DNA from 3 places in the Vibrio agarivorans genome. Region 2 is predicted to be linked to each of the others. Evidence: predicted binding sites of a transcription regulator. Region 2 holds the regulator's gene; each other region holds the start of a gene.

Region 1 (11,064 bases), 660 kb from region 2:
AGTCAATAGCAACCACCTCACCTTCGAACTTAGTGTTGCCCCACGCGGCCGTGGTTGCGATAACTTCCAAGCCTTTGTCAATTTGAGATAAGTAACGCTCTGGCACTTGAAGGTCGAGCTCCATTACTGACAAATCATCAAGAGAAATCAGCTCATCACCCGGATTGACGAGTTGACCACGGCTGAAATCAATAAAGCCGACTGTGCCAGCAAAAGGCGCTCGGATATAGTGATCATTCATATCAGCTTGAGCAACATCAAGTCTTGCTTGAGCAATCGACACACTGGCTTTTTGCGCATCAATTTCAGTTTGCGTAATCGCATTGCGCTTCACCAAGCGCTCAAACTCTGCGAGCTTACGCTGCTCATCTTTTAGATACGCTTGTGCTTCCGCCAAGGTAGCTTGTGCTCGATCATCATTAAGTGCAATCAGCACTTGTCCTTGATTTACCGAGTTATTGGCCTTTACGAGAATTTTGTCTACGCGTCCCGTTACCTCTGAAGCAAGATCAACAGACTGTTCCGCTTGAAGCTTACCGACCAAAGTAAGAGATTGAGAGACTTGGTGCGCATCGACTTCTTGTGTGACAACCGTAATAGAAGAGGCACCCGGCCCTCTCGCCTGAACTACTGGCGTTGTTGCCATTAGTGAAAGGGAGAGGAGTCCGATAAATAGTGGTTTGTTCATTATTTTTCTAGGTTCCATCATTGAACATCTCTCAGTAGTGTAACGGTTTTCCATGACGATTAACGTCAAGGAATGTAAATGTATGAAAAATAGCGCCCACAATAGCTATTACGTGCTTAATTGCGGTTCGATCTTACAGTGTAAAGTGATGGAAAGTGGTGAATAACTGCATGTTTACGCTAAAAACTGCGCCACTTTGAATAAAAAGACAGCGTTTGATTCAAAATCATAAGAAAACGCTTTACAGCCCAGACGAGTTTGCTATGATGCGCCCCGCACTCAAGCAAAGCGTTGGGAAAACTTGCGAGAGTTTAGTTCTTAAAGTTAAACTTTATGAAACTATAAAACCCCTGGGGGGGTTCCCGAGTGGCCAAAGGGAGCAGACTGTAAATCTGCCGGCACTGCCTTCGATGGTTCGAATCCGTCCCCCCCCACCATCTTTGAAAGCCAGCTCATTGAGCTGGCTTTTTTCGTTTTCGCTATCTGAACAATCACTATCTACACTTATATCAATTAAGCTCACCCATCGAGCGGATCATAAGGTAGTGTCTATGCATCTATTGTTTACTCTTCTTTCACGCTCTTTGCTTATCTTTAGCCTTTGCCTGCCAGCAAAGCTCTTCGCCGAAGACTACGCTTCCCTCTACGAAGATAACCACAATTTAGAGTATGCCGATCTTATTGTTGAAGTGCGTGGTTTCAAACTCCCTACACGAACAGCTTTTCTCGGGTGGGTGATCATGAATGGTATTACTGAACAGGTAAACGAGATACATCAGCAATTTATTGATGCCGGCATTTATGAAAAACATGGGAAAACCATGCCTCTGCATCTGGTTTTATTGCAAGGGACTGATTGGGTTTTAAATGGTACTTCGCTGTTTACTCTACCGACCGAGAAAAATGTGCCAAATATGATTAGAACCGTAAAGTTTATTCAACAATACGTTGAGCCAGAGCTAGGGCCACTAATCCCAGTGTCAGGTAAACGCAGCACCTTATATAATCAATCGGCAGGGGGCGCACCAAGAAGTAAACATATGGAGTTTTGCGCGCTTGATCTTGTCCCAGCAAAAGAGATAACTCGCACAGAGTTACATCGCGCTTTAATGAGGATATACAATAAAGTTGGCAGAGAGCATAGTATGGGGCTGGGGCTCTATTCTGGTGTACGATTTCATATCGACACCTGTGGGTATAGAAGTTGGTAGACTGATGAAATCACCCCAAACCGTCTCGTTTGAACAGCGTATCGAAACGGTTTGAGTGTCTTGTGTTTATCTAGCTTGCAAGATAGCTTGGCACGTCGGCGATGCTGTCTAGCACGGCATCAGCAATAGCTTCGCCTTTTTCAGTCATTGGCTTGCCTGTACGCACAAGGATTTTTGTGCCAACACCTGCCGCTTGAGCTGCCATCATGTCTTCAGCTTTATCACCCACCATGACCGAGTTTGCCATGTCGATTTTTAGGAAATCTTTGGCGGAGTTAAACATACCTGGTTTCGGCTTACGGCAATCACAGTCTTGTAAGTAGTCGCCTTGGCCATGCTCTGGGTGGTGAGGGCAGTAATAAATGCCATCAAATTCGACACCATTATCTGAGAAATTCCAGTCCATCCATTGCGTCAGTGAAAGAAAACGGTCTTCTGAAAACTTACCACGCGCAATACCTGATTGGTTGGTTACCAGCACAAGCATATAGCCCATCTCTTTGAATTTCTTTGCTGCTTCAAAGACACCATCTACATACTCAAAATCGTGCTCATCATGAACATAGCCATGGTCTACATTAATAACACCATCACGGTCTAAAAATACTGCTGGTTTCGCCAAAATAGGTTTCTCATTTCACTCAGGAATTGCGCTAATTATCGCACGCTTTACGGATTTGAGCACGGCTAAATTGTCTGAAAGCCGGACATTTAACCGTTTGGACGTCTAGACGTAAAAATATCTATTGACTTAAAAACATGAAACCAATAGCATCATCTACTCAATGCGATGTAGATCAAAATAACTCACTATCAACACCGGTATACAGGTTTATCGATGATTGAAATTAATCAAGTTAATAAAGTTTTCTACCAGGGTGCGAAAGAGATCCATGCCCTTAAAGACATTAATCTCCAGATCCCACAAGGCAATATCTTTGGTGTGATCGGCTCTTCAGGTGCGGGAAAAAGTACCTTAATCCGATGCGTGAACATGCTTGAGGCACCAACCAGCGGCTCAATCATTGTTGATGGTGTCGATCTGACCCAGTTGACCAAAAGCCAGCTTGGTGAAGCGCGCCGAAATATCGGCATGATCTTCCAACACTTTAACCTACTCTCTTCACGTACCGTATTTGACAACGTTGCTCTGCCTCTTGAGCTTGCAGGAACCAGTAAGCAAGACATCAGCAGCAAGGTGACTGAGCTTTTAGCTTTAGTCGGTTTGGCAGATAAACATGAAACCTATCCAGCAAACCTAAGTGGTGGCCAAAAGCAACGTGTGGCGATTGCTCGTGCACTCGCATCTGATCCGAAAGTGCTACTGTGCGATGAAGCAACAAGCGCACTTGACCCAGCAACCACACAATCGATTTTAGAACTGCTACGGGAAATCAACCGTAAGTTGAACATCACTATCCTATTGATTACTCACGAAATGGATGTGGTCAAAAGCATTTGTCATGAGGTAGCGATTATTGGTGGTGGTGAATTAGTCGAGAAAGGCACTGTCGGCGACATTTTTGCCCACCCTAAGACAGAGCTTGCCCATGAATTTATTCGCTCAACACTCGATCTGACGATCCCAGAAGATTATCAAGTACGCCTACAAGAGAGCCGCGTAGAAGGCAGCTACCCTCTAGTGCGTCTTGAGTTTACTGGTGAAACGGTCGATGCCCCTGTAATGAGCCAAATCGCACGTAAATTTAATATCGATGTCAGCATCTTAAGCTCAGACCTTGACTACGCTGGCGGCGTGAAGTTCGGCATGATGGTCGCTGAGCTCTTTGGTAGCGAAGCGGATGACAATGCAGCTATCGAATATCTAAAGCAACACAAAGTGAAAGTCGAGGTACTTGGTTATGTCCTTTAATAGCGTATCAGAATGGCTCAGCCTAAATAGCGACCTACTGCTTGGTGCCACTTGGGAAACCATCTACATGGTGGCTGTTGCTGGCATTGTTGGCTTTGCTGTTGGCATCCCATTAGGCGTTATCTTACACACGACCAAAAAAGGTGGCTTGCTTGAGAACGTTAAGTTCAATGCCATCCTTGGGGCTATCGTCAATATCGGTCGCTCGGTACCGTTTCTTGTTTTGATGGTGGCGATCATCCCAGTCACGAAATTGTTGGTAGGTACTTTCATTGGCACAACGGCGGCTATCGTCCCACTGACCATTGGCGCAATCCCATTTGTAGCTCGTCTTATCGAAAGTGCGTTATTGGAAGTCCCGACTGGACTGGTAGAGGCCGCTCAATCAATGGGCGCAACGCCAACACAAATTATCACTAAGGTATTGCTCCCTGAAGCACTGCCGACCATCCTCAACTCAGTCACGATCACGCTAGTGACACTCGTGAGCTACTCGGCAATGGCTGGAACCGTCGGTGGCGGTGGCCTAGGCGATGTGGCAATTCGTTACGGTTTCCACCGTTATGATGTGGTGATCATGGCAGTGACAGTTGTGATGCTTATTGTGCTGGTTCAAATCATTCAATCTATTGGTGACGCGCTTGTTCGCCGCGTTGACCACCGTTAATTCAAAGCTTAAAACAAATTACATTTACAAGGAGAGAGTCATGAAATTCAATGTAAAAAGCCTTCTAGCAATTGCAGCAGCTGCGTCTGCAATCGTTCTTACTGGTTGTGGTGACAAAGAAGTCGACACAAGCAAAATCAAAGTGGGTGTGATGGCTGGTGCAGAAGCACAAGTTGCGGAAGTTGCGGCGAAAGTTGCAAAAGAAAAATACGACCTAGACGTACAACTGGTGACGTTTACTGATTATGTAACGCCAAACGCAGCACTGGATGATGGTTCTATTGACCTAAACGCATTCCAGCACAAACCATACCTAGATCAGCAAGTGGCTGACCGTGGTTACAAGCTGACTATCGCGGGCAACTCATTTGTTTACCCGATTGCAGGTTACTCTAAGCAAGTGACATCGGTTGACGAGATTGCAGACGGTGCACGTATTGCCGTGCCAAACGATCCAACAAACCTTGGCCGTTCACTAATACTTCTTGAGCAGCAAGGCCTGCTGACTCTTCGCGAAGGTGTTGGCCTACTTGCAACCGTTCGTGATATTACCGAGAACCCGAAAAACCTAACTATTCTTGAATTAGACGCAGCTCAGCTTCCTCGCTCTCTTGACGACGTGGCGCTTTCTATCATCAATACCACTTACGCAAGCTCAATCAACCTAACTCCAGAGCGTGATGGTGTTTTTGTTGAAGGCAAAGAGTCTCCATACGTCAACCTAATCGTGGCACGTGAAGACAATGTTGATGCTGAAAACGTACAAAACTTTGTAAAAGCGTACCAAACAGAAGAAGTGTACACGGCAGCTTCTGAGATCTTCCAAGGTGGTGCGGTTAAAGGTTGGTAATTTCTGATTACTGGAAAGGGGCTGATGTGAATGCATCAGCCCCTTTTTTGTAGGGTGGTTGTGAGGAGTAGATCCTGATATTCATCAGGATGAAGGTCACCATCCAATACAGACTGTTGTCAGGTGACTGTGGTTCTCAGATGACGGGCTGGCGATGAAATTACTTTAAGTGATCCCAAGAGATATTGGAGACAATTCGGCAGTCGTCGCACTTAAAGTAGAAAATATCGTGAAGCGGCTCTTCTAGTAGCCACTCACCGCCACACTTAGGGCACTTGCGTGCTTTCTCTTCTGCCAGAGACTTGCCACCGACTCGGTATTGATAGTAATAGGTCGGGACTTTGGTGATGAACTCGATACGGCCACGCAGATCCCAGCCGCGACGAAATAGAACACTGTCAGTATCACAAATTTCATGCAGCGCGGCGTGCTCTGCTCGGCAGCCTCCCGCCATCTGAATTTCATCACACGCTTGCCACTCAGTTTGCCACTTGATGACCGCTTTGTGGTCACCATTTAGGGTTGGCGGGTTGCGATATAGAGGGATAGGTAGCAGGTCTTCCCCGCTTCTGAGCGGAGAGCATGTGTGGACATATGTTGTATAAAGCACTTGCCAGCTTGGTTGCTCCGGCTCAGCACTCTGCTCTGAGTTCAAGTCGCGACCAAGCAAGCGCATTTTCGGTGATAATAAACACGCCTCAGACAAGCGCTGCAAACAAACCTTTACAAAGTCAGAGTGATTACTTGGGTGCAGGCTATCTTCTTCTGGACACACAACGCGTACATAAAACTCGCCCTCACCCATGGTGATAGGAAACTCACGCCCCAACACCTGACCGTTATAGCGCAGCGCATCCATCAAACCATTAATCGCTTTATCGACGGCCGATACCGTTGTGTTATCAAAACACTCAAATTGCAGTTCAACAACAAACACAGTTTATACCTTCGGCTCTAGTTGATTGAGAAACTCCACCACATTATCTGCCAGCACAGTACGTTTATCTGTACCGATACGCTCCAAGATAACTTCCCCTGTCAGGTTACAGATAGAGATGATTTTCATTTCATCGTCTGTTGCAGCGATAAACAGCGTAGGTTTGAGCTTTAAACGGCGCTGCATAACAAGGTGGCCCAAGATATTTTCCTGCAAGCGAGTAAAGTCTTCATCACTCCAAACCTGGATAAGCGTCAGCTCATTGCCCTGATATGTCGCTTCGATATCAGCACTGTATTGGCTGCCAAAGAATGCCTTAACATCGTCCTCTAAGGTCAACTCTATGGCATTTTCAACATTAGAAAAATCGGCCGGCACATCACGTGTCACCGCTTGCCAAATCACGCTATCACCGGATTTCCCAACCACACAAGGAGAGACTAAATCAGCGAGCTCTTCATTTTTTGGCAACGACTGATGTTTCTGTTGATACGCTTGCTGATAGCGTACATTTAATGCCTGTAAAGCACCCAAGACGGTTTGTGCCATTCCCTACTCCGGATATTTGCTGATCGTGTCATACCTAGGGCGATCATAAGATGACAGCGCCTCTGGTATCTCGTAAAATCCCGCTATTCTAATTGAAATTGACGTAAAGTATGAGCAAATATTCTGACGCTAAAGAACTTGCCAGTCTGACCCTAGGTCAAAAAACCGAATACGCTAACCAGTATGATGCAAGCCTTCTTCAACCTGTTCCTCGCAGCTTAAACCGTGATGACCTCGAACTGGGTGATTCACTGCCATTTCAAGGCTGTGATGTATGGACACTTTACGAACTCTCTTGGCTCAATAGCAAAGGCTTGCCACAAGTTGCGATTGGCAATGTCTCTATTCCTGCCACCAGCCCAAACCTTATCGAGTCTAAATCATTCAAGCTTTACCTAAACAGCTACAATCAGACCCGCTTTGCTTGTTGGGATGATGTTCAAGCACAGCTGAGCAAAGATCTCTCTGCCTGTGCTGGTGGAGAAGTCAGTGTCGACATTTTACCTGTTCAGTCTTTCACTCAAACCCCGGTTGTGACCATGCTCGGCGAATGCATTGATGACCAAGACATTGAAATCGATAGCTATGACTTTGATGCGACACTGATAGAAAACGCAACTGGCAGCGAGGTAGTCTCTGAACAACTGCACAGCCACCTACTTAAATCGAACTGTCTGATCACTAACCAACCTGATTGGGGTAGTGTTGAAATTCAATATTCCGGCAAAAAAATTAACCGTGAAGCCTTACTTCGTTACTTGGTGTCTTTCCGTGAACACAATGAGTTTCACGAACAGTGTGTCGAGCGTATCTTCACTGACATCATGAAATACTGCCAGCCGACTGAACTGACTGTCTATGCGCGTTATACACGTCGTGGTGGGTTAGACATCAACCCATTCCGTTCAAACGTCACAGCACAACCACTCAACAACGCACGCATGGCACGTCAGTAGGAACTTTAAGCATGGTAAGACAAGGGCGTCTTTTCACCTCTCTATGGAGTGTTTTCACTCTGCTGCTTGTGCTTGTTTGTCACAGTGCGAAAGCTGAGATTTACTCATCGCCTCTGCTACGCGAAGCCGAAGGGCTGGTGGATATCATTCCGCAGCAGTCCAAAGATTTGACTAAGAACTTCCTTAGTCAGCGCAGGCTTACGTCTGAAACCAACATGAATATGGTCAATCGTGACGGCAGTGCCGATACTCGTTCGCCAAACAGTTCAGTTGAGGCGCTGAAAATTCTTGCGCAGGCGGAGTTTAACCTGGGTAATTACCATGCTTCCAATCAATACCTCAATGAGGCGATTGAACTTACCCAACAATACACACTGCCCTTTCTCAACATCGATGTGCGCATTTTACAGACGCACCTAACATGGCAAGCCGATAGCGACACGCAAAAAGCCAAAAACACGCTTGAAGGCCTGAGACAAGACTATTTAGCCATTCGCAACTCCGAGCAATTTGCCAAAGGCATCAACTATAAACTGACTATGTTCGAGGCGGCGATTGCGTCAGCCGAGAACAACCTTGAGCGTGCTCAAGCCCTGTATGATGCAATAAAGCCGTACATTGATCGCTCAAACAACCCGCGTATCTTTATCGAGTTTCATACAACTGTGGGTAAGCACTATCTAGAGCACCGTTTGTATAACCGCTCACTGTCTTCGCTATTGATGGCTTATTGGAAAGCGATAGAAGAAAACTCCAGTGCGCAGTTAGCGATAGTGAACACTTACCTCGCCAACCTGTTCTATGAGCGTAAGGTGCTTGATAAAGCGCTCGACCACCTTTCGCAAGCCGCTGATTTTTACGGGAGCTATCAAGCCTCGCCAAAGCTTATCAAGCTGTTAAAAATGATGGGTGATGTCTATTTCCAACAGGGTCGTTATAACCTGGCATTAGTGCACTATTTCAATGTCCTTGACCAAGAGCGCAATGGCAGCAATGTAGAGAACGTGATTGATATTCGCCTATCACTGGCAGCAACATATCTTCAACTCTACAACTACTCACTCAGTGAACAATACTTAAAGCGTGCGCAAGAGTTGCTGCGCTACACAGATATACCCGCGATGAAAGGTCGATCTCTGCTCCTTCAGGCCGGGCTCGCTTATCATCAGGCTGAAAATGACCAAGTGGTTGAATACGCAGAGCAAGCACTCGACATTGCAGTACAAACGGAAGACCTTGAGCTAGAAGCGAATGCACATCTACTGCTACAAATGGGCTTCGAGCGCCAAAAGAACTTTGACTTTGCGCTGTTGCACCTCAAGCACTACAACCGCATCAACAATATTCTGCAAGAGTCATTGAACCTGATTAACGAAGAAGCATTTCGTCAGCAGAAAGAGTTCGTAGAAAAAACCCTCCACCTCGAGGGGCAGCAGCAAGAGTTGGTGGAAATCAACCATGAGCTCGTGACCTATCGCCGTGTGACTATGGGATTAATCGTCACCTTTATGCTGCTTCTGATCTGGTTCTCACGCCGTGGCGTGGTGCTGCAACGTCAAAAACAGCAATTGACCATCGTCAACAAAGAGCTGTTTAGTCATACCCGTTCTGGCTTGAGCAACCTGCGAATGCTGAATAAAAACCTACCGATGAACCAAAAAGGGCTCATGGAATGGAATGTCGGGGAGCTGATTAATGAGCCCCTTAGCGATCGGCTGCACTTTGTATTAATTGATGTCCCTTTCTTGCGTAACCTCTATTTGCAGCATGGCTATAAAGCAGGCCTTGAATTAGAGCAAGCGTTCGGCGCCTATATGAATAATAGGGTCGAAGCACCAGCCCGCATATATCACTACTCTGATGCCAATTTGCTTTACATTGAACCTAAATCAGAGCAAGAGCTGACACCTGAAGACCTGTTCAACAAAGTACAAACGTGGATTAACGAGTTTGAGGTCGATAAAACTCTTAACCGCACAGTACGAGTAGGTATCGCAGACTACCCATTCCTACCGCGAGCTTATACGGCAGTAGATGATAAAGAGCTCCTCGATATATTGTTGATGTCGGCGAGCTTTGCGCGAAATATCAGTATGAAAGAGCAATCCAGTCAATGGGTCTATTTTAAAGCCATCGATAATGCGCCCGCGGCGAGTATGGGCCGTGGTAATGTGCGTGCCGCGTGTAAAATGGCGATAAACCAAGGGCTGATTAAAGTCCATTCTTCTTGCAAGAATGAGGACAACATCAAAAAATTACTTAAAGCTAATTAATAATCTGCCGATATATAAAAAGAGTCAGTGACTCAATATGCAGAAATGTTATTATCGATAGATTACTAAATAACTGATGTATTATGAATTTTCGAGTTTTTAGCATTGCTAACAACTTATTGTAACATTCTGATATTCCGATACCTTTGAGTTGGGCTCTCATCAACGTCCGTTCAACAGCGTTCAGGGCAGTAAATAATTAGGCTAAGCAGTAGTTATATAAATGGGCGTTTTAGAACACGACATTCAAGCAGAAATTCACAAGTTGAAGCATCAACTGGAAGAGGCTCGCCTCTCTCAGCGTGAAAGTAGCTTCAAAACGACTCGTGAACTCACTGTATTAAGACGCGCCATCATTACCCTAACGGAAGCATGCCACACCGATTCTGATTCTTTACGTCGGGCTTTAGGGGAGCTGCGCTATGCGATGGAGCAAAAGCAGGACATCAGTAAACTGGTGCCTCAACTTGCGGTCATCGAACGTCAGCTACGCCAGCAAATTACCGACACCAACAAACGCGAAGAGCATGCTTCGAGTGAGTTTATCCGTTGTGGTGAAACTCTCCTGCGAGTTCCCGGCCTGCCAATGAAGCTCAAGCGAGACTTGCGAGAACTTCTTGGTCAAGTTGCCTCTCCTTTCAGTATTAAGCTCGAACTGGCGGGCTCGCTGCTAGAACTCTACCAACGCTCGATAAAAATCCTAACGTCTAACCCTGATGTCGCGATTCAAGATTTAGAAAATGCCGCTGACAGAGAGCTACTGATGCGCCTCTCTAGTGAGCTGCAACATTTAATCACTGAGCTCGACTTTGAAGGGGAGTCTGGTGAGCTGCTGTTTGATATTCGCGCTAAGCTATTGATTGGTGTGAGTACTGAGAGCTTACTTGAACTCACTCTCCAAGTTCTTAAACTGGTCATTGATGGTACCCATTTTGAGCGTAAATCTTCGGAGCAATTTTTAGAACAGGTCAATACAACACTGGCCTCTTCACTCAAAAGCAGTACACAGAGTATTGAAACGCAGCACAGTTATTTAGAGCAACGCAAAGAGATGAACCGC
Region 2 (11,064 bases):
TTCTGTTTCTTGGTTAAGTGCTCAATGCGACAAAGGTCCATTAACAACAGGAAAATATCGCGAGCCTTAAGCTGAGAGTTGGCACTTAATACAGATTCTTCGAAATCGACTAAGGTGATGTGTTGTTGTTCATTGACCAAAATATCACGCATTGCTGGGCGACCGTGCACTATGTCTCGATTGTGCATTTCACCAAACTGTGAAAATAAGGTATTGAGTAGTTCACCTTTAAAGTACTCTTTGGGTGCGCGATCAAGAGAAACGCCAGCATTTGGTGTTACAAAGAAGTCTTCAGCGTCTACCAAAATATGTGGGACATTGAGCCCTTCTTGGTAGAGGTATTGAATGGTGGTTTTCTCGTGATTAAAGCGTACTTTGGTATCCAGTGCCGCGTTGCTGCGCAGGTAGGAAAGAGATTCAAGTTTCGCTATTTTGGTTGATAGTGCACGAACAAAGTTAGACTTGTCTTCACCACACACCTTTACCCAATAGGTAGACTCGTCGTGTGTTAGTTTGTACACACCTGCGGTACTCTCTTTTGCAATGTTTTGTGCAGCAACTTCAAGCAAACTCATAACCTTGATTATTTTCGTGTTGTTAATAGGTAAGTATATCAACTTCATTTTGTGCTGTGACGCACAATTGTATCAATATGTACAAAATAGGCATAAAAAAACGAGGCGTGCAGGCCTCGTTTCTTACTTGATTCTAAATTAAAGAATGATATCGCGTACTTCTGGATCTTTACGCTCAAGGTAGTGTGTCGACTTGATGCGGCGAATAGTACGACAGCGACCACGAATAAGTAGAGTCTCTGTAGTCGCAATGTTACCTTGGCGAGTGATACCTTCAAGAAGATCGCCCTTAGTAATACCCGTGGCTGCAAATACGACATTATCGCTGCGCGCCATATCTTCCATCTTAAGTACTTTATGCGCCTCAACGCCCATCTCTTCACAACGACGAAGCTCTGCTGCGCCGTAGATGCGGTTCTCTTCGCTATCGCCTTTTACATCGTGACGAGGAAGCAGGCGGCCATGCATGTCACCATCAAGCGCTCGAATTACAGCAGCAGAAACCACACCTTCAGGTGCACCGCCGATGCAGTACATCATATCAACTTCACTGTCTGGCATGCACGTTAAGATAGAGGCAGCTACGTCGCCATCTGGCACAGCAAATACACGAACACCCATCGCTTGCATCTCAGCGATTACGCCGTCATGACGAGGTTTCGCTAAAGTAACAACAACCATGGTGTCGACAGATTTACCCAACGCTTTTGCTACGTTTTCGATATTCTCTTTCAGTGGTTTGTGTAGGTCGATGCAGCCTTTTGCGCCTGGACCAACAACCAGTTTTTCCATGTACATATCCGGTGCTTTCAAGAAGCTGCCTTTCTCGCCTGCTGCTAATACAGCAAGTGCGTTTGACTGGCCCATGGCAGTCATACGTGTACCTTCAATTGGGTCTACTGCGATATCAACAGCATCACCACCTACGCCTACTTGCTCACCAATGTATAGCATTGGCGCGTCATCAATCTCACCTTCACCGATAACAATTTCACCGCTGATCTCGGTTTTGTTTAGAAGAGTACGCATTACCTCAACGGCAGCGCCATCGGCAGCGTTCTTATCGCCACGGCCTAACCATTTATAACCAGCCAGTGCTGCACCTTCAGTAACACGTGAAAAGGCCATTGCTAAATCGCGTTTCATGATGACTCCAAGAGTAAATAGGGGAAAGATTTTGGTCGCGCAGATTCTAACACAGTCGCTAGTAAACGTTTGCTTTTTTGCTTAACCGAGATCAAAAGTGGTGTAAATGACAGCACAAAGTCAAGGTTGACGGTTTTTTGTGCAAATGACACATTTTCTCAAGATAGCAGGTGTTTCTATGCACAGTGCTAGGTAGAATGGGGCATACAGTGAAGAACACTTCATTCAAAACGGATAATTAAAGGTAGGCGACGATGTCTTTTGAAGTATTAGAGCAATTGGAAGCAAAAATCCAAACTGCAGTTGACACGATCACTCTTCTTCAGATGGAAGTAGAAGAGTTGAAAGGTGAGAAGTCACAATTAGAGTCAGAAGCGACTGAACTGCGTTCTGGTCGTGATGATCTAGAAGGTAAAATTCAACAGATGCAACAAGAGCATCAAGCTTGGCAAGAGCGTATTCGCGGCTTGCTAGGAAAAATGGATGAAGTAGAGTAATCCCAATCGAATTAAAAAAGAGCTGACCAAGGTCGGCTCTTTTGCTATCTGGGTATCGATTTTACGCTTGCGGTCGAACACCAAGAGTGTGGCATAGAGCATACGTCATTTCAGCACGGTTTAATGTGTAGAAGTGGAAGTCTTTCACCCCTTCTCGGCTAAGAATACGCACCATGTCTATCGCTTGGCTTGCCCCAACTAATTGGCGTGTTGTTGCGTCGTCTTCAAGGCCCTCAAACTGCTTTGCCATCCAACCAGGTACTTTGACATTATTCTGCGCTGCAAAGCGAGACGCTTGCTTGAAGTTTGATACGGGCAAGATACCTGGAACGATTTCAACATCAATCCCAGCAGCCACACAGCGATCGCGAAAGCGTAGGTAGCTTTCAACATCAAAGAAGAATTGTGTGATAGCTCGGTTTGCTCCAGCATCCACTTTACGCTTTAGGTTGAGAAGATCAGCCTGAGCACTTTTTGCTTCTGGGTGTACTTCAGGGAAAGCCGCAACAGAAATATCAAAGTCGTGGCGGCTCTTTAGTAGCTCAACAAGATCAGAGGCATACATATCTGGCTTGCCACCACCCGGTGGAATATCGCCACGCAGAGCGACAATACTCTCGATACCGTTGTGCCAATAGTCATCAGCAATCTGGATCAGTTCTTCGCGTGAAGCATCGATACAGGTTAGGTGAGGAGCGGCAACAATACCTGTTTCAGATTTGATCTCTTTGATGATGGAGTGAGTGCGGTCACGCTCACCTGAGTTGGCGCCATAGGTGACAGAGACAAACTTCGGCTTAAGCGTTTTTAGACGGTGTACTGAATTCCACAGGGTTTCTTCCATTTTCTCGCTGCTAGGAGGAAAGAACTCGAAAGAGACATTGATATTGTCTTCTGATAACTCAGCGATATTTTGGTTTAGCGCATCAATGTGGCTTGCGTGTGTGTATCCCATGTCATTCTCCCTGTGGTGAGGCTTCACCGAAATTTTCAATCCTGAAATTGACGTTTAGACGTCTATATGTCCACAGGATGTAATGAAAGCAGATTAATGTCAATGGCAATACTATGAAATTTCTTCATGTAGAAGATGAGGTTTTTTGAAACGGTGGTAAAGGACAATTGGGCTGACCGTGTGGCCAGCCCAAAGGGAGTTATAGTCTTCCAGCAAGCAGATTGAGATCCGACTGCAGCGCACCTGCTGTCACTTCTCGGCCTGCACCTGGCCCGCGGATGACTAACGGGTTGTCTTTATACCATTTGCTCTCAATGGCGAAGATATTGTCACACGGTAAGAGGTTGGCGAGTGCGTGCTCTTTGTTGAGTGCTTCAACGCCTACCGTCGCTTCTCCATTTTTCTCTAGTCGAGCGACATAACGCAAAACCTTGTCTTCGCTCTGCGCTTTCTCCAAGCGTTCCGCGAGTGCTTCGCTAAGGACAATCCCATTATCGAAGAAGCCATCGAGTGTCATATCTCGGAGCTCTTGTGGAACCAGCGATTCGACTTTGACCTTTTCTGGCTCAATGAAGAGGCCAGACTCGCGAGCCAAAATGACCAGCTTACGCATAACATCAGAGCCGTCTAAGTCCGAGCGAGGGTCTGGCTCTGTTAAGCCTTGTTGCCAAGCCAGGTCGACCAGCTCACTAAAGGGGATAGAACCATCGTATTGCTGGAACAACCACGAGAGAGTGCCAGAGAAAATACCTGACAGAGTAACGATCTCGTCACCACTCTCTCGTAGATCTCGAACGGTATGGTTTATCGGTAACCCTGCGCCTACCGTTGCGTTATAAAACCAGTGACGGTTTATCTTCGCGAAGGCATCTTGAACTTGATGGTAATATTCACTAGATGCTGAGCCGGCGACTTTATTTGCAGAAATCAAGTGCATGCCTTGTTGGGCAATATCGAGGTATTGTTCTGCTAATTGAGAGCTGGCGGTTACATCCAGCACGACGAGGTCATCATAATCTTGTAGCGCACCGAGTTGCTCGATCCAGCTTTTACCGTCGTGGGGAATGGATTCATCATCGAAGGAGGTCTCGATAGTCTGCGGGTTTATCCCTTGCGGTTTAAACCAGTAGGTTTGGCTATCTATCACGGCAACGAGCTCAAAGTTCATGTTGTGACGCTTTTCGAGCTCTTCTTTTTGTGTTGCAAATAAGCTTAACCAACTCGAGCCAATGTTGCCTTTACCACACAAGGCAATGGCTACTCGTTTTTGGGCTTGGAATAGCTGAGAGTGCAAACGGCTTACGAGTGGCTCTACATCGAGTTTACGTGTCACCGCCACAAGACTAAGCCCAGACTCTGACTCTGCAATAAACTCAATTGCAGAGCTCTTCAGTTGTTGATAAAACCCAAAGCAGTGGTTTGGATTTTTACTGACGCCTGCTCCAACTGCTGCCAACAGTGAGAAGCCTTCTTTGAGCTTAAGTTCTGCTTCAATCGCAGCGTCTTGTAAAAAGGCTAGAGCACCGTTAGCAATCTCTTGGGTATAGGCCAATTGCAATAAGTATTGATCAGCTTGGCTCTCGTAAGCCAGGGGCTCTAGCTGTGCTTGTTTCAGTTTTTTCAGCACATTTTGCTGCGCACGTTGATAGTCATGATTGTGAGCAAAGCGCAGTTGAATGAGTAATACATCATCAAGTGAGGTGATAATTTTAGCACCACGACCGGAAGCCAATACACGTTCGATACGGGTTGAACCAGCCTCTGGTTCGTAGCTACAGCGTAGGTGAAGATCCATTGCACTTTGTGCGACAGGCTGAAGTGTACGACTGTGCAAGACTGGTGCGGCTAGGCGTGCTAGTTCACTAGCTTCATCTAGGCGCAGCAGTGGCAACAGACAGGCATCGGAGACAATACGCGGATCGGCGCTGTATACCCCAGCAACATCACTCCAGATAGTAACGCGTGAAACCTCGGCTAGTGCACCAATAATGGTTGCAGAATAGTCTGACCCGTTGCGGCCAAGCAGCACGGTTTCGCCTTGATGGTTCTGTGCCATGAAGCCAGTGAATACGATTCGGTACTGGCTATGCTGTGCTAAAACCTCTTTGAGTAGTGGGTATGAGGCGCCGCGATCTACTTCGGGTTGAGTGCCGATTTCGGCACGCAGAAATTGACGAGAGTCCTGCTCTACAGCATTGAGGTCTTGCTCGTTAAGTAGATTGGCTAACAGTCGTGCCGACCACATTTCGCCATGACCTAGCACTGAGGCGCGTGTCTTAGCACTAACGGGGTAAGCCACTTCACCCAGTGCGCTGAACTCGGTGATCAAGTGATCAAGTAGGCGCGCTTTTGTGTCTGTTTGAGTGATGAGGCTTTCTACTAATTCAATCTGAAACTGCCTTAACTCTTGTAGTGTCTCATGTGCCAAGCGTCCATCACGCTCAAGGTTATCGAGAAACTCAATCAGGCGGTTGGTTGTTTTGCCAGCAGCAGAGACGACAATCAGATCATTGCTGTTCGAGTAGTCTTTAAGGATATTGACAACTCGGCGATAGCACTCAGGGTTAGCTAAGCTACTGCCACCAAATTTGTGTAACTGACGTGGGTGAGTCATTTTAAAATGCCTCCTTCGCTTGAGCGAATGCTTGTTCTAGATCGGCAATCAGATCTTGGCAGTCTTCTAGGCCGACAGACAGACGTAACAGATATTGTGTCACTCCTGCTTCTGCTAGAGCTTCTTCGCCCATTGCGCGGTGTGTCATCGATGCAGGGTGGCAAATAAGGCTTTCTACCCCACCGAGTGACTCTGCTAAAGAAAAGAGCTCGAGCTTACCGACAAAGAATTTAAGTTGCTCAAATGAGCCGCCGAACTCAAAGCTGAGCATTGACCCGAAACCTGACTGCTGTTTTTTCGCAATCTCATGACCTGGGTGGCTTGGTAGGCTAGGGTGGTAGACCTTGCTTACTAGGGGCTCATTAATCAGGCAGTCGAGGATTTGCTGTGAACTCTCTTCATGCACTCGCATGCGAGCTCCGAGGGTACGTATACCGCGCAGAGTCATGTAACTATCAAAAGGAGTACCGGTTGCGCCAATGCAGTTACCCCACCAAGCGAGCTCCTCGGCATGCTCTTCTGTTTTCGTGATCACCACACCACCAATGACGTCAGAGTGGCCATTGATGTACTTAGTCGTAGAGTGGATAACGAAGTCTGCACCGAGCTCTAAAGGCTTTTGGTACACAGGTGTCAAAAAGGTATTATCGACAGCAACCAGAGCGCCAACCTGTTTCGCTTGCTGACAAATAGCGGCAATGTCCACCACTCGAACCAGCGGGTTCGATGGTGTTTCTAACAAGATAAGCTTTGGCTTCTTTTCAAGTGCTTCATTGAGTGCTTGCGTGTCGGTTTGGTCAACAAACTGTACTTTGAAGTCGCCCTTTTGCGCACGAGTATTGAACAAACGGTATGTACCGCCGTAACAGTCGTGTGGAGCAATGATAAGATCGTCAGGGCCGAGAAATGCAGAAACCCACAAGTTTAGAGCTGAGGTGCCACAGTTTGTGACTACCGCCCCTTTTCCTGATTCGAGCTCATAAAGCGCTTGCTCTAGGAGGCCTCGATTTGGGTTGCCAGAACGCGTATAGTCATAATTTGGGACTTCGCCAAAGGCCGGAAAACCATAGTTGGTGGAGAGGTAAATGGGTGGAACAACCGCATGGTGTTGAGTGTCTGATTCGATGCCGGTGCGAACGGCAATTGTCGCAGGCTTGCGTGCGCTCATAAGAGTGTCCTTCCCAAAGAGTGATAGTGCTTCACAAAACGTTTATCTAAATCTGTTATAAACGTTTCTTAATCCATTAACCGACACTTTACTTTTCATAATGTGAGACGTCAACACTTCTAGACGTCTATATGTCTTTGCTCTTAGCCTTAAATCCGGCTAAAATCTCCCCCTTATCTATTTAGAACAACGACGATTGAAAGGTGTCTCATGGCAGACTGGAATGGCGAATACATTAGCCCTTATGCTGAGCATGGTAAAAAAAGCGAGCAAGTAAAAAAAATCACAGTATCTATCCCTCTTAAAGTACTGAAAGTATTGACGGATGAACGTACTCGCCGCCAAATTAATAACCTACGCCATGCGACAAACAGTGAGCTGCTATGTGAGGCATTTCTGCACGCATACACTGGCCAGCCTTTACCGACAGACGAAGATTTGCGAAAAGACCGCCCTGATGAAATTCCTGCAGAAGCGAAAGCGCTGATGACAGAGATGGGTATCGAGTTTGAAGCGTTTGACGAAGAATAGGAAAGTTTATCGTCGATAGGTTTTTGGGGAGTATTATTGGTAAAGCTCCCCAAAACTCTGCATTCGAATATTGATAGATTTGCGAAAAACTCAACTTATTTGCTGAATTGCCTGCTCGACAATTTCATCGATAGGCGCATCAATGTTGATAAATATGGTGTTGGGTTCACCGTATGGGCGCTCAAGTGTTTCAAACTGGCTTTTCACCATACCCTCTTGCATAAAATGCCCTTGGCGCGCACGGATACGTTCAAGTATTAAATCAATACTACCATCTAGAAAAATGAAGGTAACATTTTGGTTTCCCTCTCGGATTTGATCGCGATATTTTCTCTTGAGTGCTGAGCAGACAATAATACTGTTCTCTTTGTTTCTTTCGAAGCGATGAGCAGCGTCACGAATGCACTCTAGCCATGGCAAGCGATCGCTATCGTTCAATGGCTGGCCAGATGACATTTTTAGAATATTTTCTTGCGGATGAAGGTCGTCTCCGTCTATGAACTTATAGCCAAGTTTATGTGCTAAAAGCTCACCGATTGTGCTTTTGCCACAAGCGCTAACTCCCATGACGATAATGCTACTGCCAAGCATAATGTTGCTCCATATACACTAACAGACTTTATACTATTCTCGCTCTGGGAAATGCGTGATGGGTAAGTTATTGAGAGTTGACTTAAGTCACAGCTATCTATCAATAGATGAGGATTATTGGGTCATAAATCATAAAAGAGAAAGGGGCACCAACCAAGTGATGCCCCTTTCTGAGTGCGAGTATTAGTTCGATTTGCCTATCAACTAGAATGGAAAACCTCTTCAGCAGTTAGCGATGTCATGCTGCTGATTTTTTTCCAAATATAATAGAAGATAGCCATCATCATAATCATGCTAGGGATAGCGATTGCAGGGTAGCTATATAGCGCGAGCTTACCGACTTCTTCATTGAATGCTGCTGTGCCTGCTGGACTGGTTACAATCCATGTAGCAAGGAAGTAGTTCATCGCAGAAGAGAAGAAAAACGTGGTCGCAAATAGATGATTAGAGCGCAATAGACAGCGTTCAAATGCTTGCTCATTACCGCTTTGTGCCAGACGCTCTTTGATAAGTGGTAAGTTCAACACGGTGTCGTTAAATAGAACCTTTTTCACTACAGGGTAGCGAGTGTACGTAGAGACGAAAATCGCGATACCAATCAGCCCTGGGATCAGTGCTTCTTTTAGAGCCAACCAGCGAGTGTCTAACTCTAGTAGGCCAATACCACCGGTGAGCAACACGCTGATAAAGCCAAGTGCAGCGATAAAGTTAAACTTCTTATTGTTTATCAGCTCATAGCCACCATAAACCACAGGAAATGCGAGACCGACAACCAGTGCCATGACCGCGCCTAAGTGCTCATCACCACTGAACTTCATTAAAATGAACGATGGGATCAAGACGTTAAAGGCCACCTCAAACAGTGGGTTGGGCTTTTTGTTGTTACTTTGACTCATAGCTGTCCTGTTTTGGTACACAAAGAGAGTAAATGGCTGGAAATAGTATCCAAGTGTGGGTAAAACGCAAATGCCTATAGGGTGACAGGATGTTTCATTGCCTTATCCGCGACTAGGCTGGATAAAGAAAAGCCACTGAGATTTTGTTTGCTCAGTGGCTTTTATCAATTGCGACGAGATAGGCGTGTGCCCTATCTCATGGTGACGAACTCTTCGCTGCCAGTAGGGTGGATGGCGACAACAGCATCAAAATCTGCTTTAGTTGCGCCCATCTTCATTGCAACCGCAAAGCCTTGAATCATTTCATCAACCGTGAAGCCAATGCCGTGAAGACCAACGACTTTCTCATCTTCACCCGCACAAACTAGCTTCATCTTACATGGTTGACGGTGCTTAGTTACCGCGGTGTACATCGCAGTAAAGCCAGAAGTGTAGACTTTCACATTGTCTTTACCGTATTGCTCTTCCGCTTCCTGTGTTGTCAGGCCGATAGTACCGATTGGTGGGTGGCTGAAAACAACCGTTGGAACAAGGTCGTAGTCCATTTTCGCATCGGGTTTGTTGTTAAACAGACGCTCAGAAAGTTGGCGACCTGCTTTGACCGCAACAGGAGTTAGTTCAATACCGCCTTCCATGATGTCACCTACACAGTAGATGCCTTTCACGTTTGTTTCTTGGTATTCATCTACCTTAATGTAGCCGCGCTCATTAGTCGCAACACCGGTAGAGTCGAGATTAATTGCATCCGTTGCTGGATGGCGACCTATCGCCCAAATCACTTTGTCTACGTTTTGGCTGTTACCGTTTTCTAGGTGAAGCGTTAAGCTGCCATCGGCTTCTTTAACGATCTCTTTTGGCACGGAGTTGTTGTGCAGCGTAGGACCTTCTGCTTCCATTACTTCAACCAGTGTCTCAATGATCATTGGGTCAAAGCTACGGATTGGCGTCTCTTTACGGCAGAACAGGTGGGTTTCTGTGCCTAGCGCGTGCAACACACCTGCAATTTCAACCGCAATGTAGCCTGCACCGATCACAGCAACGCGTTTTGGTTGCTCAGCAAGATCAAAGAAGCCATTTGAGTCGATGCCGTGTTCAGCACCTGGAATATTTGGAATGGTAGGGCGTCCACCAACTGCGATCAGGATGTGATCAGCCGTGTAATGCTCGCCGTTTACTTCAACGGTTTTTTCGTCAACAAACTTAGCGAAGCCTTTAATCACATTCACTTTGTTGTTGCCCAATACGCGGTCGTAAGATTGGTGAATACGACCGATATAAGCTTGACGGCTTTCTACAAGCTTACCCCAGTCAAAGCCTTTCACATCCACATCAAAGCCGTAATCTGGAGCGTAAAGGTTCATCGCTTCAGCAACTTGTGCACCATGCCACATGACCTTCTTCGGTACACAACCTACGTTTACACATGTACCACCCAAGTCTTGCGCTTCGATAAGTGCGACCTTTGCACCGTACATAGCTGCGCGGTTTGCTGATGCGATACCGCCGCTTCCGCCACCAATACAGATATAGTCAAAATGTGTTGCCATTACTTTCTCCAGGAGCTTATTGATTTTGTGGATTGCCTATAAGAACTAGATTGGGGTGAAATCACCAAACTCAATACTGAACATATAGGAATCGATATCCTTAATAGTACGATGAGTCTAGCAACTTTATCTAATGGGAAAAAGTGAGTTTGATTATGACTAATAACGATGAGTATCTTGTTGATAGACCGCGAACGTAAGACGCCACTCGCTAATATTAGACGAAATGAAGTTAGGGAAAGGCTTTTCAGGCACAACGATGTGTGCCTGAAAGTTAGATGCGTAAAGGGTTACTCAGGAACAACCCACTCGACCTTGTAATGACCAGTAGCAGGTGCGATCGCCTGTTTGAGGAAAGGTAGAATCTCCTTCATTTGGCTTTCTAGTTTCCAAGGAGGGTTAATCACGATCATGCCCGATGCAGTCATGCCGCGCTCGTTAGTATCGGGAGAAACACCTAGTTCGATCTGTAAGATCTTTTTGATCCCTAGACTCTCTAATCCTTCGAGCATATCGTCAATATCATGGCGGTTTACTACTGGAT
Region 3 (11,064 bases), 290 kb from region 2:
TGGTGTTGTTCTATGGTTATACTGAGTTTTTCTCCTCTCTCATCCGCTTGCGTCACCTTAGGCGCCTCTACCTGAAACAATGCCGTTAAAGATTGATGGCGCAAATCAATAGGCAGTTGCAGACTAACCCCATTAAACTGCACGCAAGCCGAGGCTAAGCCAAATTGATGAACATCATAATTCAGTTTCACAAGCACCTCACAACCTCCACCGTGATGCCATACCTGTTCAACTTCCACCCTCTCTAAGCGAATGTGACGCATGAATTGCAAGTAAGGCTCAGATAGAATCTCTATCGGCTGTTGCGAATGACCAACATGCTCTCCTAGGCTTTGCTCCTCTTCGAGCAACCAGTCATCTTCCTGCTCCAAAAACAGTAACTCAAGGCGATTACGTCCCTTTTGTAGATAAGGTCGAATATCCTTTCGCATCGTTTGTCGATCGCCAAGACAATCGAATACGGCAACACCATTCACACGAACCTCTGCATAATGAGAGACCTCACTCATTACTAAATCTACAGCGGGCGCAAAGAGTTCTTCATCAAGCTCGATGTCATGCATTAAGTGCCACTCTTGAGCGCTAATCTGCGCCTCGGTGAGATGGGAAGGCAGCACCGAACTCAGTCGTGCGGGAAAGGTGATATCGTCCTGCGGGATCGATAAATCGGTCAGGGGTGAGACTTGCCACCAGCCTGCTAATGATAGCTTCATGCTTTACTTTCTCTCGTCTATGCTGGTCAGTGAGCGTTGACCAACAAAAAAAGCCAGAGTCACTGACTCTGGCCTTCTATTTATAATTATAGGCTTTATTAGCGCTTAGGCGAGATTATGCCAAAGTGAAGCTTATGCCAACAGTTCCTTAGCTGTTTCTACAACATTCTCTGTTGTGAAACCGAACATCTTGAACAGCTCACCAGCAGGTGCTGATTCACCGAATGTTGTCATACCGATAATGCGGCCATCAAAACCAACATACTTGTACCAGTAATCAGCAATGCCTGCTTCTACTGCAATACGCGCTGTTACATCTGATGGTAGAACCGCTTCACGGTAAGCTGCGTCTTGCTTATCAAATGCATCCGTTGATGGCATTGATACTACGCGAACTTGCTTACCTTCCGCCGTCAATTGAGCCGCTGCTTCAACTGCTAGTTCAACCTCAGAACCAGTTGCGATGATGATAAGCTCCGGCTTATCTGCACAATCTTTAAGGATGTATGCACCCTTAGCGATGTTAGCCACTTGCTGTGCATCACGCTCTTGTTGAGCCAGGTTTTGGCGAGAGAAGATCAGTGATGTAGGGCCATCTTTACGCTCAATTGCCAGTTTCCAAGCTACTGCTGATTCAACTTGGTCACATGGACGCCATGTGCTCATGTTTGGTGTTACACGTAGAGAAGCAATTTGCTCAACTGGCTGGTGCGTTGGGCCATCTTCGCCTAGACCGATAGAGTCATGCGTGTAAACCTGAATGTTTTGAACCTTCATCAGTGCAGCCATACGCATTGCATTACGCGCGTATTCCATGAACATTAGGAATGTTGCACCGTATGGTACGAAACCACCGTGTAGTGCAATACCATTCATGATTGCCGTCATACCAAACTCACGTACACCGTAGTGAATGTAGTTGCCGTCAAACTTATCCGCTTCTAGTGATTTAGAGCCAGACCACATGGTTAGGTTTGATGGTGCAAGGTCAGCAGAGCCGCCCATGAATTCTGGTAGCATTTGACCAAACGCTTCTAGCGCATTTTGAGATGCTTTACGCGAAGCAATGTTTGCAGGGTTTGCTTGAAGATCAGCAATGATTTGGTTTGCTTTCTCTTCCCATTGCGCTGGCAACTCACCGTTAGTACGACGCTTGAACTCAGCTGCAAGCTCTGGGTAAGCCGCTTCATAAGCTGCTAGCTTCTCTTCCCAAGCTGATTCTTTTGCATTACCTGCTTCTTTCGCATCCCACTCAGAGTATACGTCTGCTGGGATTTCGAACGGACCGTGTTCCCAACCAAGGAACTCACGAGCCGCTGCAATTTCTTCGTGGCCAAGTGGTGCACCGTGACAGTCATGAGAACCTGACTTGTTTGGTGAACCAAAGCCAATGATGGTTTTAGTACAGATTAGCGTTGGACGTGGATCATTCTTCGCCGCTTCAATCGCTGCATTAATTGCATCACTATCGTGACCATCAACTGCTGGGATAACGTGCCAACCGTAAGCTTCAAAACGCTTAGGTGTATCGTCAGAGAACCAGCCTTCAACTTCACCGTCAATTGAGATACCGTTGTCATCCCAAAATGCAATCAGCTTGCCTAGGCCTAGAGTACCCGCTAGAGAACATGCCTCATGCGAAATACCTTCCATTAGACAGCCGTCACCCATGAAGACATACGTGAAGTGGTCAACAATATCGTGACCTTCTTTGTTGAACTGAGCAGCCAACGCTTTTTCAGCGATAGCCATACCCACTGCGTTAGTAATACCTTGACCTAGAGGACCTGTTGTCGTCTCAATACCTGGAGCGTAACCGTACTCTGGGTGGCCAGGTGTTTTTGAGTGCAATTGACGGAAGTTCTTAAGATCGTCAATTGATAGTTCGTAACCAGACAAATGCAGTAGTGAGTAAATCAGCATTGAGCCATGACCGTTCGAAAGAACAAAGCGGTCGCGGTTTGCCCACTCAGGGTTAGTTGGGTTGTGATTTAGGTGAGAACGCCAAAGAACTTCAGCGATATCAGCCATACCCATTGGTGCGCCTGGGTGGCCAGAGTTAGCTTGCTGAACACCGTCCATGCTAAGAGCACGGATTGCATTAGCTAGATGTTTACGAGAAGACATGTCTGCTCCTGAATGCATTAAGCGAATGAGAAAAGATAAATGAAGCTGCTTCGCAGCGCGGGTATTGTCGCAGAGCGATTCACACTCTGCAAACGTTTACTTGAGTAATTTGAGCTCTATCCAAGCAAATAAGCCTAAAAACCGTAGTGGTTTACGCAAACGTTTGGTTCTAATTAATACTAAAAATCACTTGTAATTCATTTGTTGAAAACTAGAATAGACGTCTAGATGTAGAAACACCTACAGAAAATTTTTGTTAATAGCCGTTTTGCCAACCTTGTGCAGTGAAACACGGCTATGTAGATAGTTAATAAAGTGGAGCTCACATGGCTAAGCACCTATTCACTTCTGAGTCGGTTTCAGAAGGTCACCCAGATAAAATTGCAGACCAAATCTCTGATGCAGTTCTAGACGCAATTCTTGAGCAAGATCCTAAAGCTCGCGTTGCTTGTGAAACTTACGTAAAGACCGGCATGGTAATGGTTGGTGGTGAGATCACAACGTCTGCATGGGTTGATATCGAAGAGCTAACTCGCGAAACCGTTCGTGAAATTGGTTACGTTCACTCTGACATGGGCTTTGATGCTGACTCTTGTGCTGTTCTGAACACTATCGGTAAGCAATCTCCAGACATCAACCAAGGTGTTGATAAAGCGGATCCTAAAGAGCAAGGTGCTGGTGACCAAGGTATCATGTTCGGCTACGCAACAAACGAAACTGACATTCTGATGCCAGCGCCGATCACATACTCTCACCGTCTTGTGCAAAAACAAGCGGAAGTACGTAAGAACGGCACACTACCTTGGTTGCGTCCTGATGCAAAATCACAGGTAACGTTCCAATACGACCAAGGTAAGATTGTTGGTATCGACGCAGTTGTTCTTTCTACTCAACACTGTGATTCAATCTCAACACCTGACCTACGTGAAGCAGTAATGGAAGAGATCATCAAGCCAGTACTGCCTTCTGAGTGGATCAACAAAGAGACTAACTTCTTCATTAACCCAACTGGTCGTTTCGTAATCGGTGGCCCAATGGGTGACTGTGGTCTAACGGGTCGTAAGATCATCGTTGATACCTACGGCGGCGCAGCTCGTCACGGCGGTGGTGCATTCTCTGGTAAAGATCCATCGAAGGTTGACCGCTCTGCAGCTTACGCTGCACGTTACGTAGCGAAGAACATCGTTGCAGCAGGCATGGCTGACCGTTGTGAAATCCAACTTTCATACGCTATCGGCGTTGCTGATCCAACGTCTATCATGGTTGAGACGTTTGGTACTGAAAAAGTATCACACGACATCATCGTTGAAGCGGTTCGCCAAAACTTCGATCTACGCCCATACGGCCTACAAGAGATGCTGAACCTTCTTCAGCCTATCTACAAGAAGACAGCAGCATACGGTCACTTTGGTCGCGAAGAGTTCCCATGGGAAGCGACAGACAAAGCAGCACTTCTACGTGAGTTTGCAGGCATCAAATAAGCCTACATCACCACAAAGAATTCGAAGCCTCAGCCATGCTGGGGCTTTTTTGTGCGACAAAGATTTGAATTTTGGCCAATCCGTGTCGATAGTTATAACACTATGCAAACAAATCGATACCAATGTCGTCATGCATTATTGACTACATCGGTATCGCCATAACAACCTTTTAGCCCATGATTATTTCTTATGATTTGTGCTTAGAGAGAACATAGTCTCTGCATCGACATGATGGTTTGCTGTCCCTTATGCCGCCATGCACCGTATAGATAGAACGGTAGCATTAGGTCGTGTTTCATTCGACCCTGCACCGACTGTTATCAGGTGATTGCGTGAATGTGTCTGCTTACGGCGATAAGCTTTTTCCTGATAGGTAACTAGAACGCATCAAGGAGGACGCATGCCTCGCACCTACAACTCGTCAGATTTCGACACTAAGCAGAAGCAATCTGACCATGAGTACGCTCGCACCATACCGTGCAACACGCTCAGTATCTCTGCTCCCTTTCACTGGTTAGCGCTCGGGCTGAACGATTTTGTTCGTATGCCTATCATTAGTGCCTTCTATGGATTGTGCTTTATGGCGGCCGCCATTGGTATTGTGCTGCTGGTTCAGTGGCAAGGTACTCATCTGGTCATTATGCCCAGTTTGATTGTCTATATGCTCATCGGCCCGTTTCTCGCTCTTGGATTGTACGATGCGAGCTGGCAGCGAGAAAAAGGCCACAAAGCTAGCCTACCCCACTCTATGAAGGCGATTGGTCGCAACTCATCTTCTCAATGGGCATTCGCGGTATTGTTGGCTGTCGCTATGATTTTTTGGATGCGCATAGCCGCTCTGCTTCACGCTATCTACCCTTCTGTGCAAGGGGCTCCCCTCAGTGATTTTCTCCCCTTTTTGGTGATCGGTTCAGTGGTTGGTGCTGTGCTCGCAGCTGTAGTGTTTAGTATCTCAGCCTTTTCGATTCCACTAATGATGGAGCGACGTGTCGATATGATGACAGCCGTGTTCACCAGTGTGAACGCCGTACGCAGCAATATTGGTGCAATGATTGTTTGGGCGGGTATTATTGGCGGCGGTATCCTTCTCGGCTTTGCAACCTACGGTATTGGTATGCTGTTTACTATGCCAATTCTCGGCTACGGAACATGGCATGCCTACCACTCAACAATCAAAAAGAAACATCAACCCTAGATATACAGATTGGGCTTTCGCCCAACTTTAGGTATTCTAGCCCCGAATTTCTTCGGGGCTTTTGTTTTGCTAGATCGTGAACTACAACACCAAACCATCAAACAGGTTGCGCACTGCATTCAGCAAGCTGAGCGCTATTTTGATGTCTCTCTACCACAGCCAAAGATAAGCTATCAGTTACGTGGCAAAGCCGCAGGCAAGGCCTACCTTCAGTTGTGGGAAATCCGTCTCAACCCAGTTCTATTTAGCGAAAACCCAGACGCCTTTATCAACGAGGTGATTCCTCATGAAATCGCTCACTTGCTCTGTTACAAACTGTTTGGTCGTGTGCGACCACACGGTAAAGAGTGGCAAGCTATCATGCTTAAAGTGTTTGGTGTAAACCCAAATACGACGCACTCATTTGATGTTGCTTCAGTTCAAGGGAAAACCTTCCAATATTGCTGCTCTTGTAACGACTATGCGCTCACTATTCGCCGTCATAACAAAGTGCAGCGTCAGCAAGCTGCTTATCGTTGTAGCCTTTGTCATGAGCAGTTGCAGTTTACTGGTAAGCAACTCTCCTAGTACTCTTCGAGAACTCTCCGAACATTTGAGCCTGAAGATAATCCATCACATTTCAACCCCTTGTTTTTTCGTCGCTGCGCAACCATGTTAGACTTAACTCAATATCAATAAGCTAACTTTTGGATACTGCACTATGCGCGTACCTCGAATTTTCCACCCGGAACCTATCCTCACTCTTGGTGAACTTAACTTAAGTGAAGATGCTAGTGGCCACGTTGGCCGCGTGCTACGCATGAAAGAGGGACAACAGGTTCTGTTGTTTGATAACAGTGGCGCCGAGTTTCCAGCAGAGATCGCTGCTGTCAGTAAGAAAAACGTCGCGGTAAAGGTACTAGAGCGTGTTGAGAACAGCATTGAATCACCACTCGACCTGCATCTTGGTCAGGTGATCTCTCGAGGTGACAAAATGGAGTTCACCATTCAAAAGTCTGTGGAGCTTGGCGTAAACAGTATTACTCCCCTTATTTCTGAGCGCTGCGGAGTCAAACTAGACCAAAAGCGTTTTGAGAAGAAGCTAGTACAATGGCAAAAAGTGGCAATCGCGGCATGTGAACAGTGCGGTAGGAATCGCGTTCCTGAGATTCGCCCGATAATGCAACTCGAAGAGTGGTGTAATGAAGAGTTTGATGGTCTTAAATTAAACTTGCACCCTCGCGCTAAATACTCAATCAATACGCTACCGACACCCGTTGAAAAAGTTCGCCTGTTGATTGGCCCAGAAGGCGGGCTATCTAGCGATGAGATTGAGAAAACACGTCACTATAATTTTGAAGAAACGCTGCTAGGGCCAAGAGTATTAAGAACCGAAACTGCCGCCCTAACTGCAATTACAGCCCTACAAGTTCGCTTTGGCGATCTTGGCTAAATGGAGAAAAGAATGATCAAGCTCGGCATTGTGATGGACCCAATTTCGTCCATCAATATTAAGAAAGATTCAAGTTTTGCCATGATGCTAGAAGCGCAGCGTCGCGGTTACGAAATTCACTACATGGAAATGAACGATCTTCACCTTGATCAAGGTGTCGCGATTGCTGATACAAAAGTGCTTGAGCTAAAAGAAGACCCGAACGGCTGGTACGAGTTTAAGTCTGAACAAACGATTAAGCTTGCGGATCTTGATGCAGTATTAATGCGTAAAGATCCACCTTTTGACACCGAGTACATCTACGCGACCTACATTCTCGAGCGCGCAGAAGAAAATGGCGCACTGATCGTCAATAAGCCACAAAGCCTGCGTGACTGTAATGAAAAACTCTTTACGGCGTGGTTCCCTGAACTGACACCGACCACCATCGTGACGCGTAAAGCAGAGAAGATCAAAGCATTCCGTGAAGAGCATGGCGATGTCATTCTCAAGCCTCTTGACGGTATGGGCGGCGCTTCGATCTTCCGCGTGAAAGAAAACGATCCAAACGTCTCTGTGATCATCGAGACACTGACCAACCACGGTCAAAACTACGCAATGGCGCAAACCTTCGTGCCTGATATCAGCAATGGTGATAAGCGTATTCTGGTGGTTGATGGTGAGCCGATGCCATACTGCCTTGCTCGTATTCCAGCAAAAGGTGAGACGCGTGGCAACCTAGCCGCTGGCGGTACGGGAGAAGCTCGCCCTCTGAGTGAGACCGACCTTAAGATCGCTCAAGCAGTCGCACCTACGCTAAAAGAGAAAGGGTTAATCTTTGTTGGCCTTGATGTCATCGGCGACAAGTTGACAGAGATTAACGTAACGAGCCCTACCTGCATCCGTGAGATTGAAGCTGCCTTTGATATCTCTATCACTGGCAAGCTAATGGATGCTATTGAGCGTCGCGTTAAGGCATAAGCACGCATGGCGGCATAATAGGCCGCCATTGATTAGCCCCAACCTATTGGAGTCGCTATGAATTTAACCAACCACTTTTTAGTTGCTATGCCCGGGATGCAAGATCCCTACTTCAAGAACAGTGTGGTCTACATCTGTGAGCATAATGAAGATGGGGCGATGGGTCTCATTATTAATGCCCCAATTGATGTAACGGTAGGCAATATTCTTGAGCAAGCCGAGATCGATCCAGTCCATCCGCAACTCCTGACTGAAAGCCTTGAGCGACCCGTACTCAATGGCGGGCCTGTGGCGGAAGATCGTGGTTTTGTCTTACACAAACCTAAAGACTATTACGAATCGAGCATTCAGATGACTGATGACCTCACTGTTACGACCTCTCGAGATATTTTGACGGTTCTCGGCACTGAGGCTGAGCCCAGTGATTATCTAGTCACCCTAGGCTATTCCGGTTGGACAGCAGGACAACTCGAGGTCGAGCTTGCCGACAACTCATGGCTAACAATTGAGGCCGACTCCGTACTCATCTTCGACACACCAAACAATGACAAGTGGCGCAAAGCCGTTGAAAAGCTTGGAATCGATCCAGCGCAACTCTCAAGTCTTGCTGGCCACGCTTAAACCTCATCAATATAGGAAACCCGATTCGTTATGTCTCGTACAATTATGGGCTTTGATTTTGGCACCAAGAGCATTGGCAGTGCCATTGGTCAGGAGATCACTGGTACCGCCTCGCCGCTTCGCGCCTTTAAGGCTAATGATGGTATCCCAAACTGGGATGACATTGAAAAGTTGATCAAAGAGTGGCAGCCGGATCTGCTTGTCGTCGGATTACCAACCGATTTGCATGGACGTGACTTAGAAACGATTACCCCTAGAGCGAAGAAATTTGCTAACCGCTTGCATGGCCGCTTTGGTTTGCCTGTCGAGCTGCACGATGAACGCCTATCAACTGCCGAAGCTCGTGCTGATCTTTTCAGTATGGGAGGCTACAAAGCTCTTGAGAAAGGCAATATTGACTGTCAGTCAGCCGTGGTCATCTTAGAAAGCTGGTTTGAGGCGCAATGGGGTTAGTGAGTCTGATAACCACCGTAATAGCCGCCAGATAAACTGGCGGCTATTAGCTCGCTATTCCATGTTATTCCATATCTATCTTCACATTAGACAGCGCACCTCCAGAGAACCCCTCTCCACGCTGTGTTTTCAGCATTAAACGCAGATCGTTGGGGGAGTCTGCACTGTGCAGCGCATCCTCTTCATTGATCTTATCCTCCACCACCAATTGATAGAGCGCCTGATCAAAGGTCTGCATTCCAACCTCTTTTGAACGCGCCATCGTAGCTTTAAGTTCATGCAGATCGCCACGACGGATCAGATCGGATACACGTGGGCTGTTGAGCAACACTTCAAACACACCATGACGCCCCTGACCGTTTTTATCACGGATCAACTGCTGGCCAATCACACCTTTTAGGTTCATTGAAAGATCAAACAAGAACTGCTCTCGTTGCTCTTTCGGTATCAAATGTAGAATTCGCTCAAGAGCTTGGTTGGCATTATTCGCATGCAAGGTAGCCATACACAAGTGCCCTGTTTCAGCAAAAGTCATGGCGTACTCCATCGTCTCACGGCTGCGGATCTCACCGATCAAGATCATATCTGGCGCCTGACGCAGAGAGTTTTTGAGTGCGACTTCAAAGCTCTCAGTATCCAAACCCACTTCACGCTGAGTCACAATACAACGTTTATGCTCATGCACAAACTCGATAGGATCCTCTACCGTCAGAATATGCCCTGTTCGATGACTATTTCGATAACCTGTCATTGCTGCCATCGTAGTAGACTTACCCGATCCCGTTGCACCAACCACCAATACCAAACCTCGTTTAGCAATGGAAAGATCTTGCAACACCTCGGGTAGCTTCAGCTCATCAAAAGTGGGGATATTGGTTTCAATTCGGCGAATCACCGCGCCAGGCAGTTCTCTTTGATAGAACGCACTGACACGAAAACGGCCGATATCACGCACAATGGCAAAGTTGGCTTCACGCTGTTGATGATAATCACTACGTCGAGACTCATCCATCATCGACTCTAACAAAGCCAGCACATCTTGCTCACTCAGTTTCTCACCTTGTGCTTTTAGCTCCCCATCGACTCGAAATAGCACAGGAGCTCCCACGGTGATGTAGAGATCCGAAGCTTTATTCTCCAGCATCCCTTGCAGGAAGGTATCGATATTCATTTCTGCAGACGACATAGCAACTCCTTAAAAAATCGGTGCTGAATCGGTTTCAATTTTGCGTGCGACTTCATCAGGATCCACCACACCCTGTGCTAATAGCTGTTTAGAGTTCTGCTCCATCGTTTGCATGCCGTGTGCTGCGCCTGTCTGAATGATCGAGTACATCTGCGCGACCTTATCTTCACGGATCAAGTTACGAATTGCCGGTGTTGCCATCATGATCTCATGACAAGCCACACGTCCGCCTCCAACTCGTTTAAGAAGTTTTTGCGCAATAACGGCACGTAAAGACTCCGAAAGCATCGAACGTACCATGTCTTTATCACTACCAGGGAACACATCAATAATTCGGTCAATCGTCTTGGCTGCTGAACTGGTGTGCAGAGTACCAAACACTAAGTGCCCGGTTTCTGCTGCTGTTAGCGCTAGACTGATCGTCTCTTGATCGCGCAACTCTCCGACTAGAATAACGTCTGGATCTTCACGCAAAGCACTACGCAGCGCATTCTTAAAGCTGTGCGTATCTCGATGCACTTCACGTTGGTTGATCAAACATTTGTTGTTGGTATGCACAAACTCGATCGGATCTTCAATCGTCAAAATATGCTTGTTGTGATTGCGGTTAACATAGTCCACCATCGCAGCAAGTGTCGTCGACTTACCAGAGCCCGTTGGGCCAGTCACCAAGACGAGACCTTTCTCATAATTAGCAATTTTTTCGAACACTTGAGGGGCTTCTAGCTGCTCAAGTGTCGGTATAACCGTGGGTATGGTACGAAATACCGCTGAGCAGCCACGCGCCTGATTGAAGGCGTTAACACGAAAGCGCCCCACATCAGGTAGCTCAAAAGAGAAGTCTACCTCTAACCTTTCTTCGAACTCGCTGCGCTGTGCATCATTCATAATCTCAA

What was found. The regulator MetJ, encoded in region 2, represses methionine synthesis genes. The targets are predictions, from matches to a motif close to TTAGACNTNTANANGTCTAA.
Region 1: a site for MetJ is predicted at 2,619-2,638, ahead of metN (methionine ABC transporter ATP-binding protein MetN). Genes of this name have one in related genera too.
Region 3: a site for MetJ is predicted at 3,057-3,076, ahead of metK (methionine adenosyltransferase). Genes of this name have one in related genera too.

The regions. Positions count from the first base shown of each region.
Region 1 is NZ_JAUFQF010000004.1:184,666-195,729, forward strand. Features, by position in the region: gene QWZ05_RS09220 (efflux RND transporter periplasmic adaptor subunit) at 1-688, opposite strand, end outside; tRNA gene QWZ05_RS09225 (tRNA-Tyr) at 1,041-1,125, shown strand; gene QWZ05_RS09230 (D-Ala-D-Ala carboxypeptidase family metallohydrolase) at 1,240-1,899, shown strand; gene gmhB (D-glycero-beta-D-manno-heptose 1,7-bisphosphate 7-phosphatase) at 1,970-2,521, opposite strand; gene metN (methionine ABC transporter ATP-binding protein MetN) at 2,738-3,772, shown strand; gene QWZ05_RS09245 (methionine ABC transporter permease) at 3,762-4,439, shown strand; gene QWZ05_RS09250 (MetQ/NlpA family lipoprotein) at 4,480-5,289, shown strand; gene QWZ05_RS09255 (Zn-ribbon-containing protein) at 5,450-6,226, opposite strand; gene syd (SecY-interacting protein) at 6,230-6,775, opposite strand; gene queF (NADPH-dependent 7-cyano-7-deazaguanine reductase QueF) at 6,886-7,731, shown strand; gene QWZ05_RS09270 (tetratricopeptide repeat protein) at 7,743-10,004, shown strand; gene QWZ05_RS09275 (diguanylate cyclase) at 10,228-11,064, shown strand, end outside.
Region 2 is NZ_JAUFQF010000004.1:840,035-851,098, reverse strand. Features, by position in the region: gene QWZ05_RS12400 (BUD32 family EKC/KEOPS complex subunit) at 1-575, opposite strand, end outside; gene glpX (class II fructose-bisphosphatase) at 714-1,721, opposite strand; gene zapB (cell division protein ZapB) at 1,976-2,218, shown strand; gene metF (methylenetetrahydrofolate reductase) at 2,280-3,173, opposite strand; gene QWZ05_RS12380 (bifunctional aspartate kinase/homoserine dehydrogenase II) at 3,373-5,787, opposite strand; gene QWZ05_RS12375 (O-succinylhomoserine (thiol)-lyase) at 5,789-6,955, opposite strand; gene metJ (met regulon transcriptional regulator MetJ) at 7,166-7,486, shown strand; gene QWZ05_RS12365 (gluconokinase) at 7,577-8,077, opposite strand; gene QWZ05_RS12360 (VC0807 family protein) at 8,278-8,973, opposite strand; gene gorA (glutathione-disulfide reductase) at 9,165-10,520, opposite strand; gene QWZ05_RS12350 (23S rRNA (adenine(2030)-N(6))-methyltransferase RlmJ) at 10,811-11,064, opposite strand, start outside.
Region 3 is NZ_JAUFQF010000004.1:553,421-564,484, forward strand. Features, by position in the region: gene QWZ05_RS10885 (glycosyl hydrolase 2 galactose-binding domain-containing protein) at 1-713, opposite strand, end outside; gene tkt (transketolase) at 846-2,858, opposite strand; gene metK (methionine adenosyltransferase) at 3,167-4,321, shown strand; gene QWZ05_RS10900 (DUF2189 domain-containing protein) at 4,722-5,516, shown strand; gene QWZ05_RS10905 (SprT family zinc-dependent metalloprotease) at 5,583-6,083, shown strand; gene rsmE (16S rRNA (uracil(1498)-N(3))-methyltransferase) at 6,217-6,948, shown strand; gene gshB (glutathione synthase) at 6,961-7,908, shown strand; gene QWZ05_RS10920 (YqgE/AlgH family protein) at 7,966-8,529, shown strand; gene ruvX (Holliday junction resolvase RuvX) at 8,560-8,982, shown strand; gene QWZ05_RS10930 (PilT/PilU family type 4a pilus ATPase) at 9,047-10,153, opposite strand; gene QWZ05_RS10935 (type IV pilus twitching motility protein PilT) at 10,178-11,064, opposite strand, start outside.